One region of the Oceanobacter sp. 5_MG-2023 genome, then DNA from elsewhere that is predicted to be linked to it. Evidence: predicted binding sites of a transcription regulator. Region 1 holds the regulator's gene; each other region holds the start of a gene.
The links. Region 1 encodes sigma-54, which starts transcription at its own class of promoters, with help from an activator protein. Its sites were predicted from a motif close to TGGCACNNNNNTTGCTNT; they were not measured.
Positions count from the first base shown of each region.

Region 2: the regulator sigma-54 is predicted to act here: its motif matches at 1,527-1,544, upstream of Q4551_RS12905 (ammonium transporter).
Region 3: the regulator sigma-54 is predicted to act here: its motif matches at 4,465-4,482, upstream of rutA (pyrimidine utilization protein A).

Region 1 covers NZ_JAUORS010000007.1:108,811-115,145, forward strand. Annotated here, with positions in the region: gene Q4551_RS06750 (KpsF/GutQ family sugar-phosphate isomerase) at 1-822, shown strand, start outside; gene lptC (LPS export ABC transporter periplasmic protein LptC) at 822-1,385, shown strand; gene lptA (lipopolysaccharide transport periplasmic protein LptA) at 1,375-1,911, shown strand; gene lptB (LPS export ABC transporter ATP-binding protein) at 1,908-2,633, shown strand; gene Q4551_RS06770 (RNA polymerase factor sigma-54) at 2,762-4,252, shown strand; gene raiA (ribosome-associated translation inhibitor RaiA) at 4,303-4,605, shown strand; gene ptsN (PTS IIA-like nitrogen regulatory protein PtsN) at 4,609-5,067, shown strand; gene rapZ (RNase adapter RapZ) at 5,092-5,964, shown strand; gene Q4551_RS06790 (HPr family phosphocarrier protein) at 6,003-6,272, shown strand.
Region 2 covers NZ_JAUORS010000019.1:65,199-71,533, reverse strand. Annotated here, with positions in the region: gene Q4551_RS12910 (hypothetical protein) at 1-101, opposite strand, end outside; gene Q4551_RS12905 (ammonium transporter) at 117-1,409, opposite strand; gene Q4551_RS12900 (bifunctional 2-polyprenyl-6-hydroxyphenol methylase/3-demethylubiquinol 3-O-methyltransferase UbiG) at 2,789-3,397, opposite strand; gene Q4551_RS12895 (DUF1566 domain-containing protein) at 3,572-5,023, opposite strand; partial or broken gene Q4551_RS16260 (IS5/IS1182 family transposase) at 5,871-6,092, opposite strand; partial or broken gene Q4551_RS12885 (transposase) at 6,011-6,335, opposite strand, start outside.
Region 3 covers NZ_JAUORS010000029.1:20,489-26,823, forward strand. Annotated here, with positions in the region: gene hemW (radical SAM family heme chaperone HemW) at 1-114, shown strand, start outside; gene Q4551_RS15055 (flavin reductase) at 215-736, opposite strand; gene Q4551_RS15060 (malonic semialdehyde reductase) at 748-1,338, opposite strand; gene rutD (pyrimidine utilization protein D) at 1,350-2,147, opposite strand; gene rutC (pyrimidine utilization protein C) at 2,163-2,546, opposite strand; gene rutB (pyrimidine utilization protein B) at 2,543-3,298, opposite strand; gene rutA (pyrimidine utilization protein A) at 3,295-4,386, opposite strand; gene rutR (HTH-type transcriptional regulator RutR) at 4,668-5,363, shown strand; gene Q4551_RS15090 (isopenicillin N synthase family oxygenase) at 5,963-6,335, shown strand, end outside.

The DNA of each region.
Region 1 (6,335 bases):
GGAATGGGCAAATCCGGCCATATTGGTCGCAAAATTGCGGCTACACTGGCCAGTACAGGAACCCCGGCATTTTTTGTCCACCCTGGAGAAGCCAGCCATGGGGATATGGGGATGATCACATCCGTCGATGTGGTGATTGCCCTGAGTAACTCCGGCGAAACCGCCGAAGTAACCAGCTTGTTGCCTCTGTTGAAACGTCTGGCAGTGCCCCTGATCAGTATCACCGGTAACCCGCAATCCACCCTGGGCCTTGCCTCGGCTGCTCACCTGAACGCCAGTGTGGATTCTGAAGCCTGCCCGCTGGGCCTGGCGCCTACCTCATCAACCACCAGTGCTCTGGTATTGGGAGACGCCCTGGCAATTGCGTTACTGGAAGCCCGTGGGTTCACGGCAGAAGACTTCGCCTTTTCCCACCCTGGTGGCAGTCTGGGTCGACGCTTGTTATTAAAAGTCGAAGACATCATGCATAGCGGCCGGGAAATTCCGGTCGTCAGACCCGAATCCAGCCTGTCACGCTCCCTGTTGGAAATGACCACCAAGGGTCTCGGTATGACCACCGTACAAACGGCAGCGGGTGAATTGGTGGGTATTTTCACCGATGGCGACCTGCGCCGTACCATTGATCATGGTGTCGATATCCACTCCGCCCTGATTTCAGACCTGATGACCCGCCAGGCCAAAACCATCATCCCGGGTATGCTGGCTGCCGAAGCGTTAAAAATCATGGAAGACGGCAAGATCAATGCCCTGGTCGTTACCGACGGTCAGAATATTTGTGGTGTTGTCACCATGCACGACTTGCTGCGTGCTGGAGTTATCTGATGCGCAAGCGCTATGTGCTGCTGGTCTTGGCAGTGGCCGTTGGCCTCGCCTTGCTGGCGGTAGAGCGCTATACCACTGAGCTGGTCACGGCAGCAACGCCGGTGACCAGTCTTGAACCGGATTATTACGGCAAACAATTACAACACCGTCGTTACGATGCGGATGGCCAGCTACAACAGATGTTATCGGCCGATGGCTCTCGCCATATTCCGTCATTATCGGAAACCCGGCTGGAAAACCCGGTGATTACGACACAAACAGACCCGCAGCAACACTGGCAAGTCAGCGCTCAATCAGGCCGCATTATGGATACCGACAGCCAGGTTGAACTCAGCCAGCAGGTGGAAATACGCTCTCTGGCCACGGCAGCAGAAAACGCTGATACATTCAGCATCACCACCAGCCTGTTGCTTTACCAGCCCGCATCAGCCACCGCTTCAACCTCTGAACCTGTCATCATTCGTCATGGCAATAACATCACCCATGCAACAGGTATGACGCTGGATATCAAGCGCCAACATCTCGACCTTCAAGCACACGTGAGTACCCGGTATGTACAATAAACTGACCGCCCTGCTGTTTTTTGGCAGTGTCTTGGCGACCACGGTCGAGGCTTTGCCTGAAGACTGGCAACAAGAAATGATCATCGAATCCGACCGCGCCGAACTCGATCGCAAGACCGGTATGGTCGTCTACGAAGGCGATGTCGTACTGAAGCAAGGCACACTGACCATCGAGTCCGATCGTCTGACACTGATACTGGATGGCAAGGCGCTCAAACAAGCGATTGCCGAAGGTCAACCGGCTCGCTACCAGCAACAGGTCAGCAGCAACAAACCGATCACCAGAGCGACGGCCAAACGTATTGATTTTTACGCCGACCGCAAGGAAATTGCCTTCAAGGGAGACGCCGCCTTGCGTCAGGAAAACAACCTCTTCAGTGGCGAATTGATCCGCTATGACATTGAACAGGAAACCGTCTCAGCCAGTGGCTCAGAAACATCCGGCAGTGGCACTGGCGGCGCTGACGACAACCAGCGTATTCAAGTGATTATCCAACCCCAGCCCAACACGGACGTACAACCATGAAAACGCTCAAGGCTGAACATCTGGCCAAAAGCTATAACGGCCGCGAAGTCGTCAAGGACGTTTCCCTGGCGGTCAGCAGCGGACAGATTGTCGGCTTGCTGGGCCCTAACGGCGCAGGTAAAACCACTTGTTTCTATATGATTGTCAACTTGGTACAAGCCGACAAGGGGCGTGTCAGTATCGATGACGACGATATCAGCCATCTGCCCATGCACGGCCGCGCCCAGAAAGGCATTGGCTACTTGCCACAAGAAGCGTCGATCTTCCGCAAACTCAGCGTCGAAGACAATATCATGGCCATCATGGAAACCCGGTCAGACCTGAACAAACCCCAACGTCAGCAACAGCTGGAACAGCTACTGGATGAATTTCACATTCAGCACATTCGTACCAGCCTCGGCATGGCCCTGTCTGGTGGCGAACGACGACGGGTCGAAATAGCCCGCGCCCTGGCCGCCGAACCCTCCTTTATTTTGCTGGATGAACCCTTTGCCGGTGTTGATCCGATCTCGGTCGCTGACATTATGGATATCATTCGTCAACTCAAGGCACGTGGCATCGGCGTACTGATTACTGACCACAACGTCCGCGAAACTCTCGCAATTTGTGAAAAAGCCTATATCGTAGGCGGTGGACACATAATTGCCGAAGGCAGCGCTGATGATGTACTCGCCAACGAACAGGTTCGGGCTATCTACCTTGGTCATGACTTCCATCTTTGAATCTTATCGGCTTGCAGGGCTATGATGCCCAGCGCTGTTTCATTCGCCACCATGAAAAGCATTCCCTGTCTCACAGGCTGGCGTATAATGCACAGACCATGCCGACAACCGATGAATAATAACGCTGTATGAAAGCATCGCTTCAGTTAAAAATGGGTCAGCAGCTGACCATGACCCCTCAGCTGCAACAGGCAATTCGACTGCTGCAATTGTCTACCCTCGATCTGCAACAGGAAATCCAGGAAGCCCTGGACTCCAACCCCATGCTGGAATTCGAAGAGTCCGAGCACGACGACTTTCCGGATGCACAGCAAACCAATGCAGATCAGGAAAGGGAAGTCACCGCAACAGCGGCCACGACCGATGCCGACACCCAGGAACTGGGTGAGCAATGGTCTGATGACAAGATGCCAGATGATCTGCCAGTCGATAGCAACTGGGATGATACGTTCCAGACCACGGCCGGGGTTTCCTCAGGCTCTGGCCCGGTTGGCGATGACGACTTTGATTATGACTCCCGTCATGCCACCACAGACGACCTGCAAGATCATCTTGAATGGCAGCTGAACCTGACTCCCATGAGTGACACCGATCGCGAGATCGCCACCATGCTGATCGACGGGGTTGATGACGATGGCTATCTGCACACCACCATCGACGACATACTCGGTTCAATTGACCCGGAACTGGGTGTTGAAGAAGATGAAATCCAGGCCGTCCTCAAACGCTTGCAACAGTTTGACCCCGCCGGTGTTTTTGCCCGCGACCTGCGTGAATGCCTGATTCTGCAGCTCAACCAGCTACCTGCCGAAACACCCTGGCTGGCAGAAGCCAAATTGGTGATCGGCGACTACATCGCCCTGCTGGGCAGTAAAGATTACCCCACCCTGATGCGCAAAACCCGGCTCAAGGAAGAAGACCTCAAAGCCGTCCTGCGTCTGGTTAAAGAACTCAACCCCAAGCCGGGCGCTGATATCAGCTCCGAGCAGTCGGAATACGTGGTACCGGACGTGATTGTTCGTAATATCCGTGATGAATGGCGTGTTGAGCTTAACCCGGATATCGCCCCCAAGCTGCGCGTCAACTCCGACTACGCCTCACTGGTGCGACGTTCCGACAGCAGTGCCGACAACGCCTTCCTCAAAGACCATTTGCAAGAAGCGCGCTGGTTTATCAAAAGCCTGCAAAGCCGCAACGAAACCCTGCTGAAAGTCGCCACCAAAATTGTCGAGTACCAAATCGACTTCTTTGAACAGGGCGAAGAAGCCATGAAACCTCTGGTATTGCATGATATTGCCGATGCCGTTGGTATGCATGAATCAACCATTTCACGGGTCACTACGCAAAAATTCATGCACACACCTCGTGGTATTTTCGAGCTGAAGTATTTCTTCTCCAGCCACGTCAGTACTGACGCCGGTGGCGAATGTTCATCCACCGCCATTCGCGCCATGATCAAAAAACTGATCAGCGAAGAAAATCCGCGTAAACCCCTGAGTGATAACAAAATTGCCATTGTGCTGGGCGACAAGGGCATTCAGGTTGCACGCCGCACGGTGGCCAAATACCGTGAAGCCATGATGATTCCGCCTTCCAATGAGCGGAAACAATTGATCTGATCGATAGCGTCGATCTCTGTTCGATACAAGCGAGCGATAAGGAGCCGTTTATGAGCATCAATATCAGTGGACACCATGTTGAAGTGACCGAAGCCATGGAAGCATACGTCAAGGAAAAACTGGTTCGTCTTGAGCGTCATGTCGACCCGATTACTTCTGGCCAGATCACACTGACCCTGGAAAAAGGCCGACAACAGGCAGAAGCCACCCTGCATGCCAGTGGTGCTGACTTTCACGCCACCTCAACTCACGACGATATGTATGCCGCCATTGATTTGCTGGCCGACAAACTGGACCGTCAACTCCTGAAACACAAAGAAAAACTGATTGCCCGACAGCACGGGCAAGGTTGACCTATGAGCATTGCGATTGCCGATATTCTACTGCCAGAATGCACCCGTACCGACGTCGCCATTACCAGCAAAAAAAAATTGCTGGAGTTTCTTGCCGGACTGATTGCCGAAAAAGTTGACGGCAGCAGTTCGGACGAAGTGTTTGAACGCCTGCTTGGACGTGAACGTCTGGGCAGTACTGGCATAGGTGAAGGCATCGCAATCCCCCATTGTCGTTTACGGCAATGCGAACAAGCCGTCGGCGTGTTACTTCACTTGCAAGAGGCCATCGATTTTGATGCCATTGACCATCAACCGGTTGACCTCGTATTTGCTTTATTAGTCCCTGAAGAAGCAACGGACGATCATCTGCAAATTCTCGCCACACTGGCGCAAAATTTCAGTCAGAATGATTACCGTCAGCAATTGCGTAGTGCCAGCAGCGATCAGGAACTGTACCAACGAGCGTTGGCCAACCACTAACCAGACCAATACGGAGACCGCATCATGCGCCTGGTTGTGATCAGTGGCCGCTCTGGCTCAGGCAAGTCCAGCGCTTTGGCCGTGCTCGAAGATCTCGGTTTTTATTGCATCGACAACCTGCCGGTTGATCTGTTGCCCGCACTGGCGGATTTACCCTACAGCGCCGAAAAACGCGCCAATGTCGCTGTCAGTGTCGATGTGCGTAATTTGCCCGACGCCATGGAACAGCTGACCCAGGTACTGACCTGCTTACCCGGACAGTATCGCCAGGTCGATATTGTATTTCTGGATGCCACCGAAGAAGTCCTGCTACAACGCTTCAGCTCCACCCGTCGCAAACACCCCCTCACCAATGACAATATTTCATTGGCAGAAGCCATCGAGCGCGAAACCGAATTGCTCGAACCTGTTGCCAACCTGGCTGACTTGACGCTGGATACCACCCGCATGTCAGTCCATGAGCTGCGCAGCCTGATCAAAATGCGAGTAGCCGAGAAAGTCACCCCGGATATGGCCATTCTGTTCCAGTCCTTTGGCTTCAAGCAGGGGATTCCTCTGGATGCCGATTTTGTATTTGATGTCCGCAACCTGCCCAACCCCTACTGGCAACATGAATTACGTCCTCTGACCGGACAGGATCAGGCGATTATCGATTTTTTATCCAGCCAGCCGGAAGTCACCGAACTGTTTGATGACATCCGTACTTACCTGTTGCGCTGGTTACCCCGTTTTGCCGAAAATAACCGCAGCTACCTGACCATTGCCATTGGCTGCACTGGCGGTCAACATCGCTCAGTGTATTTATCAGAACGCCTGACCGCAGCCTTCAAACAAGAATTTGGCAATGTACAGGTACGTCACCGCGAGCTCAGGTCTGCTGCCCATCACAGCCACTGATGCTTATTACCCACAATCCAATCGTTTCGGGAGCCTGGATGGTTAACACGCAAATCACCATCATCAACAAGCTGGGTTTACACGCACGGGCAGCCGCCAAACTGGTATCAACCGCGGCCAGCTACGGCGCAACCATCAAGGTGGGTTATCCAAACCGCATGGTCGATGCCAAAAGTATCATGGCCGTGATGATGCTCGCCGCCAGCAAGGGTACCGATCTTTATATCGAAGCAGAGGGCCAGGATGCCCAGGCAGCACTGGACGCACTCTGCGACCTGATCAATCGTCGCTTTGATGAGGGTGAATAAAAACACCTGACAGCCGTTCGATAGCTGACCTGTTCTTGCCTCCAACAACGGCGGTCAACGACC
Region 2 (6,335 bases), on a different contig from region 1:
TAGCCCTCTTCCCAGCGCCACATCACATCCCAGAGTTCGTCGCCATCCAGTACTTCACTCAGTACGGTATACACCACACGCCGTTTGGTATCGATATTCATCCGTACGCTCCATACTTACTGACGAAAGTACGTCATGTCTTTGTGGAACTCGGGATAGGCCACCTCATAGTGTTCAGACACATCAAGGCCCTGCTGCTCTTCAGCGGTGGTAACCCGTAATCCCATCGTCATCCGGATCAGTCCAAACGTCAGCAGTGACAGCGGGAAAGCCCATACGAACGCAGCCACAATGCCAATCAACTGCACCATCACCTGATGAGTGTTAAACAGATCCCCGGTCACAAACATACCGGCGGCCAACGTCCCCCAGACGCCAGCAAAACCATGCACAGGTACCGCACCCACAACGTCATCCAGTTTCATCCGTTCCATTATCAATGATCCGGCGACGGCGATCATACCCGCAATCAACCCTGTCAGAATGGCCCACTGAGGTTCCATGCTGGCACATCCAGCGGTAATGCCCACCAACCCGGCAATACTGCCATTGACGGTTGCCGTCAGCAAAATGGGAACCCGGAATACGCGGCTGAACAGCAAGGCACCGAGCGCACCGGCACCGGCGGCAAGCTGGGTATTCAGCGCGATCAAACCGATATCCGCCGTCGCAGCCAGAGTGCTGCCGCCATTAAAGCCAAACCAGCCGAGCCAGAGAATAAAACCGCCCAGAGCTACCAGCGACAGGTTATGCCCCGGAATATTGCGGACTTCGCCAGTCTCGCGGGAGAAACGACCGGTACGGGGTCCTAACACAATAATGCCCGCCAGAGCGCACCAGGCACCAACTGAATGCACGACGGTCGAACCGGCAAAATCAATAAAGCCCATATTGGCCAACCAGCCAGCGCCACCGTACAGGCCACCCCAGACCCAGCTGCCAAACACGGGGTAAATAAAGGCCGCAATCACAGCCGACGCCACCAGATAAGCATCGTAGCGGGTACGTTCAGCCATCGAGCCACTACAAATCGTGACGGCGGTTGCGGCAAACATGGTCTGGAACAGCAAAACGGTGTAATCCCAGGGTTCCACATCCGACATCATGAAATGGCTGGAGCCAAAATATCCGGTGACGTTATTGCCAAACATCAGACCATACCCGACCAGCCAGAACATCAGGGTTCCCAGACACACATCCATGTAGTTTTTCATCATCACATTGACGGAGTTTTTTGCCCGCGACATGCCGGCTTCGAGTAAGGCGAAGCCTGCTTGCATAAAAAATACCAATGCAGCGGCAGTCACGACCCAAATGGTATCGGCTGCCAGAGTAGAAACGACTGATTCCTCCGCTTGGGCTGGCAACCCGATCAGGCAACCGGTGAATACTACGGCCAATCTGCGCATATCTTATCCTCGTTGTTATATAACGATAAAAAGCAACCTTGTGACAGCCATGGCTATCTCCCCAGACACAGCCATGACCAAGCTCACAAAGTACTGTGTGACAGATCACCGGATTAATGGGCAATCCATATGCCATCTTGCCCGCGCACCGACAGAGTGCATCTGTTACATGCCAAAGTGGACGGTGGTACTTGTATTCCATAAAAGTGGTTTTAGTCATCATTAAATACGCCGCTAATGTGCTTATAAGGTGCACCATCGACTATTGATAAGAAAATCAGTGACAGATTTGGAAAAGCGGAAATCAGACTGGTGCAACCGGTACCAACCGTACCCGGCATCACCACAGAAGCGTGCACCGGGACAGCACACGGGCTGCAAATCGACGTCAAAAATTAACCGCCACAATTGATCTGTCTCAATCGTAGCAGCCAATTAAAATGCCAATTCTGGACAATCAGCATGCCAGGACACCCACACTTGGCCCGTTGCGTATAAAAACAGCAGTGTTCTTTTCCTGGTCACCCAATGTTGGGGTCTAACGTAAAAAATTCATCGGACAACATGATATAGGGACTACCCAACTCTCCATCTCCAATACGTATTAAATTACTCGCCAAACCTATATTCCTATCTTGCAATGTACACCACACCATATTAGGAATGCCTACTGTTTAAAAATCGGAGTTCGTCAAACCATATATTTCCGAACTTCCGGCATTACCTGCGCCAAACCTTCCAAAAAAAGGCGATAATCCGAGGGGATTTTAATATCATATTTTTCCAATCACCGAAGAAATATAAAATATCCATAACATCATTATTATGAAGAATAGAAATCGATTCATTAATAGCCGAATTATTCATAATCCCACCTGAAAATAGCCATAAAAATCGTTAGCCCCGCTCATTCAATATGCTATTTTCCAATCGTCAAACTCTGTTCTGCCAAGACCTGATGGTATCGGATTCGGATTTATAGGGAGAGTTGAATAATAATCAAAATGCATGGCTCCAGTCACTTCAGCGATAGCACGCCCTGCCTTTGAATTAGATGATGTAGATTAATGGACTCACCATCTGGACCAATCAAATCATCTCTTTGAAAGACTCGATTGCCTTGGCTTTTGCTTCAGCCCCAGATCTTTACCACCAGTTCTAGTTGCACTCGCAATTATGTCGTCCCACGCTTTACCTTGCCCTCTGAGATAATCAAAGGAAGGACCAGGTTTGTGTCCGGGTTGCCCTCTGCTCTACTGCCCTGCGACCACCTGACTGGCGTAAAAACGCCGTCACGCCGGGCTTGCTCCGAGGTGACGGCGTTTCCTGTTTCTGAACTGCCGGTTACTGATTTACTGGAGTACCCGGCCAGCCCTTGTTTAATCCTTGGCGGTTTTGCAGGCGACGATCTGCACCACGGCGCTGTCGCCCCGGTGGTATTTGCCTTCAACCATATGGCGTTCCACTTCTGCCGCGACCGCAAAATCCAGCCCCTGAAGTTCCGCTTCCAGCGCCTCCAGCGACATAAACATATCTTTTTGTGACGGTGGTGGCCCGCCTGCGCCTTCCATCTCCAGATGCCGTTCGGTATAGGCTTCCAGAATAAACACGCCCCCGGGTTTCAGGGCCGGTTGCACATTGCCGTGCAGCTGTTTACGTAATGCCGATGGCACATGGGCTGCAATCGAGACAATGCCATCCCACGCCTCGGTGCCGAGGTCGTAATCCGCCAGATTGGCGACGACCGTCGAGATAACCACGCCGTTATCCGCGGCCAGTTGCTGTGCCTTGTTGAGGCCAACCGACGACTGGTCGACCGCGGTAACAACATAACCCTGTTTGGCCAAAAAAACGGCATTCCGTCCTTCGCCTTCTGCCAGGCACAAGACCTTGCCGCCCGCCGGTATTTGGCCGTACTGGGCTTGCAAAAAATCATTGGCTACCGTGCCGTAGGCAAAACCTTCTTCGTTATAACGTTGATCCCACATGGGTGATGCTCCTGTTGTCGTCTGCATTCTGTGCCGGTCAAACCGGGTATTCAGCGGTTGGATAACTATTGAATACTGCCGGTTTGAACCTTGGCTTCAGTATACCCATGCAGGCCACTCACTGCTGTTAAACCGTGCTGCCGGGCTTGACTATCAGTCGTTAGCTGACTGCCATCACCGCTGTGGCGGCCGACCCGGCACTCCCAAAGCGTTGATCAATTCATCGGTTGTAACCCCCAGCGCAATTGCCGCCGCCGCAAAATCCGGTGGCCCCTGATTCGGTTTCCCCAATGCCTTGATCAACGCGGTTTCGCTGATATTCAGCGTCGCCGCCGCTGCTGCAACATCCGGTCGCTGGCCAGGGCCACCGGGGCCGCCGCCTTCTGGGCGATGACCGATGCCGCCAGTGTCGCCATCGGCAAATGAGACCACCCGATTGGCTTTGACCGTGGCAGGATCACCTGCCGGCGTGTTGCTCACGTCGCCACCCCGCACCAGACGCACATAGTTGTAATACCGTTCACCATCCGGGCCATCGGCTCCCCCTTCGGCCTTGGTATCAAAGCGGACAGCACCGGCACCGTGCATATCATGGCCCTCATGATCCACCGCGTAACCAAAGGCAACATACCAGGCAAACCAGTAACCGTGGGCATCGTGGGGGTCGATATAAGGGTTGGTGGTGCTGCTCCAGAAGAAGGGATAATCGACGTTGTCCGCTTCATTGGTAATGGTAGAGATATTAAATACGCTGCGATCTATGGCCGGGAAAACCCCGGAATAATCCACCAGACTTTGCAGCTCTTTGATATTCGGCAAGCGCCAGTCATCGTAACCAGCGTCGGTGGCGTTTTCGGCGTAGGCCAATGCTTCTTGCCAGTTCAGGCTTTTGCCGCTGTCGTTTTTACTCCACATCAAACCAGTGGCGTGATCGCTGATGGTGTTATCGCCGTTATCCTGAAAATCGTTAATGCCGTATGGACTGCCACTCACACAACGTACAAACCGCCGACCATTCAGCGCCTTGATATGGCCGGTCCAGTCATTCACAACAAAGGCAACGTCACGCTGGGCCAGCTCGGTATCGACCTGATAATAATTGCTCGACCAGGAGTGCTGTTGCGCACCTTCCTTGCCATTCCCGACCAGATAAAAGTAGTCGGTATCCAGCCAGGGCCAACCGGCAGAAAAGTCCCGGATAGACCAGAGTTCCTTGATATTCGGCAAACGCCAGTCGTCGATACCGCCAAGCTCCAGCGCCGCGCAATAACCGGCGGCATCGGACCAGACCATGGATGCTGCAGATAATGACTGCGTCCACACCAGCCCTGTTACCTGATCGGTGACGGTGCTGTTGCCATTGTCCTGATAGCTGGGCACATTGCCGGTGTATTGGGCATCCTGACCATAAAAAGCCGCCCCGGGCGCTGGGCATTCGATCTCGACACTGTTGTTGTAACAGGTGCCTTGGGCGGTATCGACAATGGCAAAAGCCCGACTCTGGGAATTGGCGGCAGCCTCCGAGCGCCCGCTGGTACCCTCGTGTTTGGTGGCACAGCCAGCCAATGATCCCGCCAGACTCAGCAGTACCGCACTGGTGATGATGTAATGTTGCGATATTTCCATAATTAGCTCTGCCATGTCCTGTAAATTCAGAAAACCGACTGTATGATATAAAACCGATCCGCAGAAATATCAAAGACTATGTAAAGTAACGTCGATTAACGCTGATTTTAATCAGGGTTTTGCCATTATTATTTTCAACCTGATAAGCGGCAATACAGCAGGGCAATACATCAGGATAATAAATCAGGGCATTCCAAGGTGAAAAGCAGTAGGAAACAGGTAAATAAATGCATACGAAAAATTCACTATTCCTATGATAAAAATAGAAAACACTCAAGATTTATACCTGTCTCCAGAGGATCAACCTAACAACTTTCATTGCCAAAATTACTAAATATAATAATGCCTAATAGAGGTTTCGAAGCCTTTTTCAATATCTCTAAAAAGCTTATATTTCCCACACCCATTTATATAACTTCTATATGGCTACCTGGAGAGCTTTAATTACTGTATTAAGCGCGGTATTTAAAATATTAATCGCAGCATTGATAGCCTGTTGGGGAGATCTATTTAGTCGTGTAAAGCCACCGTTGCAGCAAATTATTCACATCAATGACTTCGAAATATCCCAATGCGGCTTGATCCGGCCTATTTCCGGCCAATTCAGTAAAGATTTGGACTACTTTCAGTCCAAATCGCATCATTCAGACGCACCTATCCCACACAAGATAAAAAGCTCCAGCGACGAGCGTTGTACACCATGTTCATCAAACCGATTCTCAGTTCCGCTCTGGCCTGGCCGATGCAGCGCACCAGGTACTTTTTGCCGTCGCATTTCATGTCCGCATAAACATGTTCGACACGAGCCCAAACCTGAGAGCGTTTTTGATTCGTCAGCTTGCTACGTTCAGGCATGTCTGTCTTTACCTCGCGGTTTCTTGCGATGGATGTGGGAGCGATAGCCACGGTCTTCCAACATGCTTTCATTTTCTGCGCTTCGATAAGCGCTATCTGCCCAGACATCTGCGCTGCTATTGTCGCCATTGATCAGGACTTCGAGTTGATGCCCGCCATGTATCTTAGCCGCAGTCGCTTCGTAGCTGCGAATGAGTTTGTGCTGTTTATCGACGCTGGTGTGATTTTTATAGCCGAAGTAGCTCTTGCCATGTTTCTTCGTCCAGGCTGCTGCATCTCGACTGGCCTAGCGCTGCTGGGCCGGAGTACTTTCTGGAGGGAGCGGCGGTGTCGGGTCATCGTTACCGGAATTGGACTTTTCTTGCGCTTTGCGGGCTTTTTCCTGCTGCTCTTCGGTTTTTCGCTGGGTGCTTCAACCAGGGTGACATCGATAATTTGACCGCCTTGAGGCCGATAA
Region 3 (6,335 bases), on a different contig from region 1:
GCCGCCCCCATCGCCAAAGCCAAAGCCATGGGACTGCTGGAAGTAGGACAAGACATCCGGGCCACCGAACGCGGCCAACAGTACCTGAATGAATTACTGGGGTTATTTCTCTAGGGCCCGTCCGTGGCGCGTGTCCTGTTCATACGGACAACCGCAGAGAACATCCCCACGGTTATGGCCGTATTGCGTATCCGCGCTTTAACCCAACGGTGCTTTAACCCAACGGTGTGGCGTTGCAATAACCACGCTGGAAATAAATCAGGCCATCGCCACTTTCCTGCTGGCGAATACCGACAATCTCACAGATCAGGATATCGTGACTGCCAGCGGCAACACGGTTGCTGATGCGGCAGTCGAAGTTGACCAGCGCGCCGTCCAGCATTGGTGAGCCGGTAACGTCGGTGCTCCACTGCGCTGCCGCAAAACGTTCGGCCATGGGGGATTTGCCACCAAAGGTATTCGACAACGCCTGTTGATCGGCGCTCAGGGTATTCACACACAAGTAATCGCTGTCGCGAAATGCCGGGTAGACCGAGGCATTGCGGTTCAGGCATACCAGCAAGCTGGCGGGTTCATCCGAGACACTGCACACCGCGGTTGCGGTAAAACCCGCACGGCCATCCGGGCCTTCGGTGGTCACGACGTTAACGGCGGCAGCCAATATCGACATGGCGCTACGGAATACGTCGCGGCTAACAGTCTGCGGCGCGGTTTCTGGGGTTTTGACGGCCAACATAACAGGCTCCTTCAGGAAAACAGACAGGCTTTGGAAAGGTCCAGACGCGGCAGACGGTCGTAGACCTTGCTGCTGTCGCCGTAGCCCAGGTTGATCAACAGGTTCGACTTCCACTGACCGTCACTGAAAAACTCCTGATCCAGGGCGGCGTTATCAAAGCCGGACATCGGCCCGGTATCCAGACCCAGGCTGCGGGCGGCAAACACCAGGTAGGCCGCTTGCATCGAGCTGTTACGGAAAGCGGTTTCGTAAATCAGTTCTGGCGTGCCGGTAAACCAGCTGCGGGCGTCACCATGGGGAAAGAGTGCTGGCAGCTCGTCGTAGAATTCGCTGTCGTAAGCAACAATGACGGTAACGGGCGCGGTCATGGTTTTGTCGAGGTTGCCGGATGACAGGCAAGGTTTCAGACGCTCCTTGCCTGCTGCAGTACGGACAAACACAAAACGTGCCGGGCTGCAGTTGGCAGAGGTCGGGCCCATTTTGACCAGGTCGTACAGCTGCTCCAGCAGGCTGTCTGGCACAGGCTGGTCTTGCCAGCCGTTGTGGCTGCGGGCTTCAGTAAACAATTGCGCCAGAGCGCCGGAATCAAGTGGTTCGTTCATAAAGCCCTCGCTCAGGCCGCTGGAGTAGTAGGTGCAACACTGTGAATAAAATCGGCCAGCGTTGTATTAATGGTCTCGGCGCAGGTGATGCTGGAAGCATGGCCGCCGTAATCAAAGACTTTCAGAGTGGCGTTGGGCAGTACCCGTTGCAGCTCCTGGGAGCAGGTCCAGGGCACCAGCGAATCATCACTGTTGGCGAGCAGTAAAGTGGGCTGTTCAACCTTGGCCAATGCTTCTCCCGGGTTAAACGTCAGCAGCGCCTGAATGCGTCGTAGCAGGTTCTCGACCGGAGGAAACCCTGCCAGCTGTTTGCATTCTTCCACTTCCAGATGCTCGATATGTTCGGCAATCCAGGTCGGCGGATAAAGAAACAGCGCCTGGGCTTCGATATAGGCCGCCGCACCGGCACCCGCCAACAGCTGCTTGCGTACCGAGAAGCAGCGGGCGGTGTGTGGACTGGCCTTGGCCCAGGCGTTCATCAGCGTCAGGCTTTTGAGTCCGGGGGCTTTTTGCAGTGCCAGTTCCAGACCAACCAAACCGCCCAGCGCATGCCCCACCAGATGGTAGTCGCCAATGTGATACTCGGCTAACAGGCGTTGCAGCTCATTGGCCATATCGCCAATTGCGTAACCTTCAGGCAATTCGGCCGGGCTATGCCCGGTGCCGAGTTGATCATAGAGGACAATGCGGAAGTCTTTGCCCAGGCTGCTCAGCTGCGGTGCCCAAAAATGGGCAGCGCCACCTAGCCCCGAGCTGAAAACCAGCGTCGGGGCATCGGCGTCTTGCCGGCCATGAATTTCAATATGCATGACATTGCTCATCGGTTAGCCAACATGCGCGATGCTGGCGATTTCGATCAGGGCATCCGGTTTTACCAGACCACACTGGATGCAGTAACGCGCCGGTTTTTCACCCGGAAAGTACGATGCGTAGACTTCGTTAACCGCCGGATAGTCACTCCAGTCACGGATCATGATCATATTGAAGGTGACGTCATCCATGGTGCCCCCCGCTTCTTCCACCACACCCTTGATGGTTTCCAGCACGTGACGGGTTTGCGCAGTGGCATCCCCCACGTGTACGACGTTGTTGTCTTTATCAAACGGCAAGGTGCCGGATACGTACAACACGCCATCGGCCATGGAGCCAGGAACGTACGGTGCTAACGGTTTGCCGGTACCGGCAGGAAGGACTGTTTGCTTGCTCATGCGGTTGCTCCTTGGGTTGGGGTAGAGGCGGCCAGAGTGGTGCAGAAGTCATCGACAGTGCTGACCCAGCCAAAAAAGGTTTCAATGTTGTACAGGGCGGCTTGCTGGACGTAGTCCGGCCCGGCCTGATGGGTGGCATCGGCCAGTACAACGCCAAAGTATTCGAGGAAAAAGCCGTCGCGCAGGGTTGATTCCACACAGACATTGGTGGCGATCCCGGTAAACACCAGATTACGGATGCCGCGGCTGCGCAACATGCTGTCGAGAGCGGTATTAAAGAAGCCGCTGTAACGTGGTTTGGGTATCACCAGATCGCCGGGCAGAGGCTTGAGTTCATCCACCAGATCGTAATCCCAGGTGCCCTTGGCCAGCAACGTGCCCATCAGTTCCGGGTTCTTGCGGATCGCTTTCAGAGCGTTGGACTTGTGCCAGTTAGGCGAGCCAGGGCCGCCGGCTTCGGTGTATTCCGCATCCCAGCCGTTCTGGAAGAACACCACTTGCACACCCGCCGCACGGGCGGCCTTGATGGCTTTGGTGATGGATTCAATCACCGGCCCGGTGGTCGACACATCAAAACCGGCCAGGTCGAGATAACCGCCCTTGGTGGAATAGGCGTTCTGCATATCGACCACAATCAGCGCCGTTTCTTTGACGTTGATTGCCAACGATTCCGGGCTGGCGGGCAGCACCATGCTGACATCACCTTGCTGGTCGGGGGCATAACCCACAACCGGATTATCAATACTGCTCATGACGCATTCTCCAACATATCCACAACGTGTTTGCGGCTTTTCATTAATGGCTGAATCTTCTGGCCAAAATCTTCGATGCCCTGAACAAAATCATCAAACGTCAGCATCACACCACTGGTGGCGGGGATTTCAGCAATTTCATCGAGCATGCCGGCGACGGTTGCAAACGAACCCACCAGCGTGCCCATGTTGATATTGACCGCAGACGTCGGGTCGGCCATCTGGCGAATATTGGTATCGCCTTTGGATTTGGTATCGGCGGCCCCTTGCTGACCAAGCCAGGCAACGGCTTCTTCGTCGACACCGTCTTTATAGGATTCCCAACGGGCGCGGGCTTCGTCGTCGGTATCCGCAGCAATCACCATAAACAGCGCCACGGAGGTCACATCCCGGCCACTGTCGGCGGTGGCTTTTTCCAGTCGCTCAACCGTTGGAGCAAAGGCTTTTGGCGTGTTGACCCCTTTACCAAAACAGAAGTTGTAGTCGGCGTATTTGGCGGTAAAGGCCATTCCCGCTTCACTCTGGCCAGCGCAGATAATTTTCATGTCGGCCTGGGGTTTGGGGCTGACGCGGCAGTCGTCCATCTGGAAGTACTCGCCTTTCATATCGCACGTGCCGGTTGTCCACAGGTCGCGCAATACCGTGGCGTATTCACTGAGGTAGTCGTAACGATTGGCGAAGAACTCATCACCAGGCCACAACCCCATTTGCGAGTACTCCGGCTTCTGCCAGCCAGTAACCAGGTTAACGCCAAAGCGGCCGTGGGAAATGGAATCAATCGTTGAGGCCATACGTGCCACAATGGCTGGCGGAATGGTCAGGGTTGCGGCGGTAGCAAACAGCTGGATCTTGTCGGTCACGGCAGCCAGACCGGCCATCAGCGTGAACGATTCCATGTTGTGTTCCCAGAATTCGGTCTCGCCACCGAAGCCGCGCAACTTGATCATCGACAGAGCAAATTCAAAGCCATAATGCTCGGCGCGCTGGACGATGGTCTTGTTCAGGTCAAACGTTGGCATGTACTGCGGAGCGTTCTTGGAGATCAGCCAACCGTTGTTGCCGATAGGTATGAAGATGCCTACATTCATTGCTCTGCCCTCAGGGTTTGGTAATAGATTTGCCTTGGCGCCTGTTATGTTGCTTTGCGGCTTGGCTGTAATAAGACCAAAGCATCAAGTGTGCCATTTTGATATTGTTGATATATATCAATTACTTAGTTATTTTTTGTGTTTTAGTTCAGACCAAATAGTCTGATTTAGAGCACTTGGTTTGTGCGCTCCGGTCCGAATTGGGGCACAAATCAAGCGCTTGAGCTGCAGGCAGCACAATGGGGTAGAATGCGGCAACCAAGGAACAAACGGTAAGCAGAGTGAACAAGCAGATACAGCGGACGGCAACGCCCGCAAAGAAGCCGAAAGCCCGTAGCCGGGTCCCGAGTGAAGCAACCTTGAGCAGGCGCAAACGCCTGATGGAAACCAAACGAGCCGCTATTATGGACGCTGCTCTGGATGTGTTTTCACGCTATGGCCTGCACGGTACCAGCCTCGATAAAGTGGCCAGCCAGGCCGATGTATCCAAAACCAACCTACTGTATTACTTCGCCTCCAAAGAAGATCTGTACCTGAATGTATTGCGTCAGTTGATGGATATCTGGTTGCGGCCCTTGCAGGAGTTCCACATCGAACAGGACCCGGTGGAAGCCATTGGCGCCTATCTTCAGGTCAAGCTGGAGCTGTCACGGGATCATCCGGCAGAGTCCCGCCTGTTTTGTCTGGAAATGATTCAAGGTGCCCCTCTATTGCTGAATGAGCTGAGCTCTTCCCTGCGGGACACCGTCGAATCCCGGGTCGCGGTGATTAATGCCTGGATAGAAGCGGGCAAACTGGCCCCGATAGAACCGCATCATCTGATTTTTTCCCTGTGGGCAACCACACAGCATTACGCCGACTTCCGCGTACAGGTAGAAGCCGTGGCGGGTCACACCCTGGATGATCCCGACTTTTTTGCGGAAACCCTCGCCAATCTCAAAATGCTGGTGCTGCAAGGGATCTGTCCACGCCCCTGAGACCAGCCAAGATCCCGCTGTCTCCTTTTATCCTTGCCCTGTCCAATCACGGTGCAGAGTCTGACCCAAAACCCATATGGGTCAGACAGCATGCCGTCACTGCGCTTCTGCCTTGGCTGTTTTTCCTTATTGCCTAATGGATAACTTTTTATAAATCAATGATATGGATCAAAGTGGCAACTGTGTCTTGCTGGTTATTTTCATGGCCGTTTGTGCTGCCAATTCCAAGGCATCCATGCCCATAATACCGGTGTCACAATGCCTTTCTATTATTCCCATTGGCTGTTTTTTACCCATTAACCTTTATTTTTAAAGGGTTATTTATCCCGATCTTCTGAACTCCTGCCAAAGTCACGATTATCTCGCCCTGTTTTCGGGCCTCCCGCACAAACCGAGTGCTCTAATTCAGACCATTTGATAAAAACTAAGTATCAAAAAAGACATAAATCATTGTTATCTAACATAAATTTCTTGTTGGCATAGTTGCTGCTTTTGTTTCTTTGTTCGGAAACGGTGGGCGATTGGTATCGCCTGCGGATTCTTCAGATCAGGTAACTGATCAAATCAGTACCTGAATTTCAGTCGGAGGATGCAATCGTATGACGCTTCAATATGTTCCTATCATCGATCTTGGCCCTTATTTTGATGGCACGGCCGAAGGCAAGGCCAGCGTGGCCAAGGCCGTGAATCAGGCTTGCCGGGATATTGGTTTCCTGGTCATTACCCAACACCAGATCCCTGCAGAGCTGATCGAGCGGGTCAGCAAACTGACCAGCCGCTTCTTCGACCTGCCCATGGAAGAAAAACGCAAAGCCAACCGTCCCCGTCCCGACATGGTGCGCGGCTACAGCGCGGTAGCAGAAGAGAGCCTGTCGTACTCCATGGAAGAAGCCGCTCCGGGCGACCTGAAAGAATCCTTCTCCATCGGGCCATTGAATGTGCCGGATGAACCTTATTACTCCGAAGCCATGG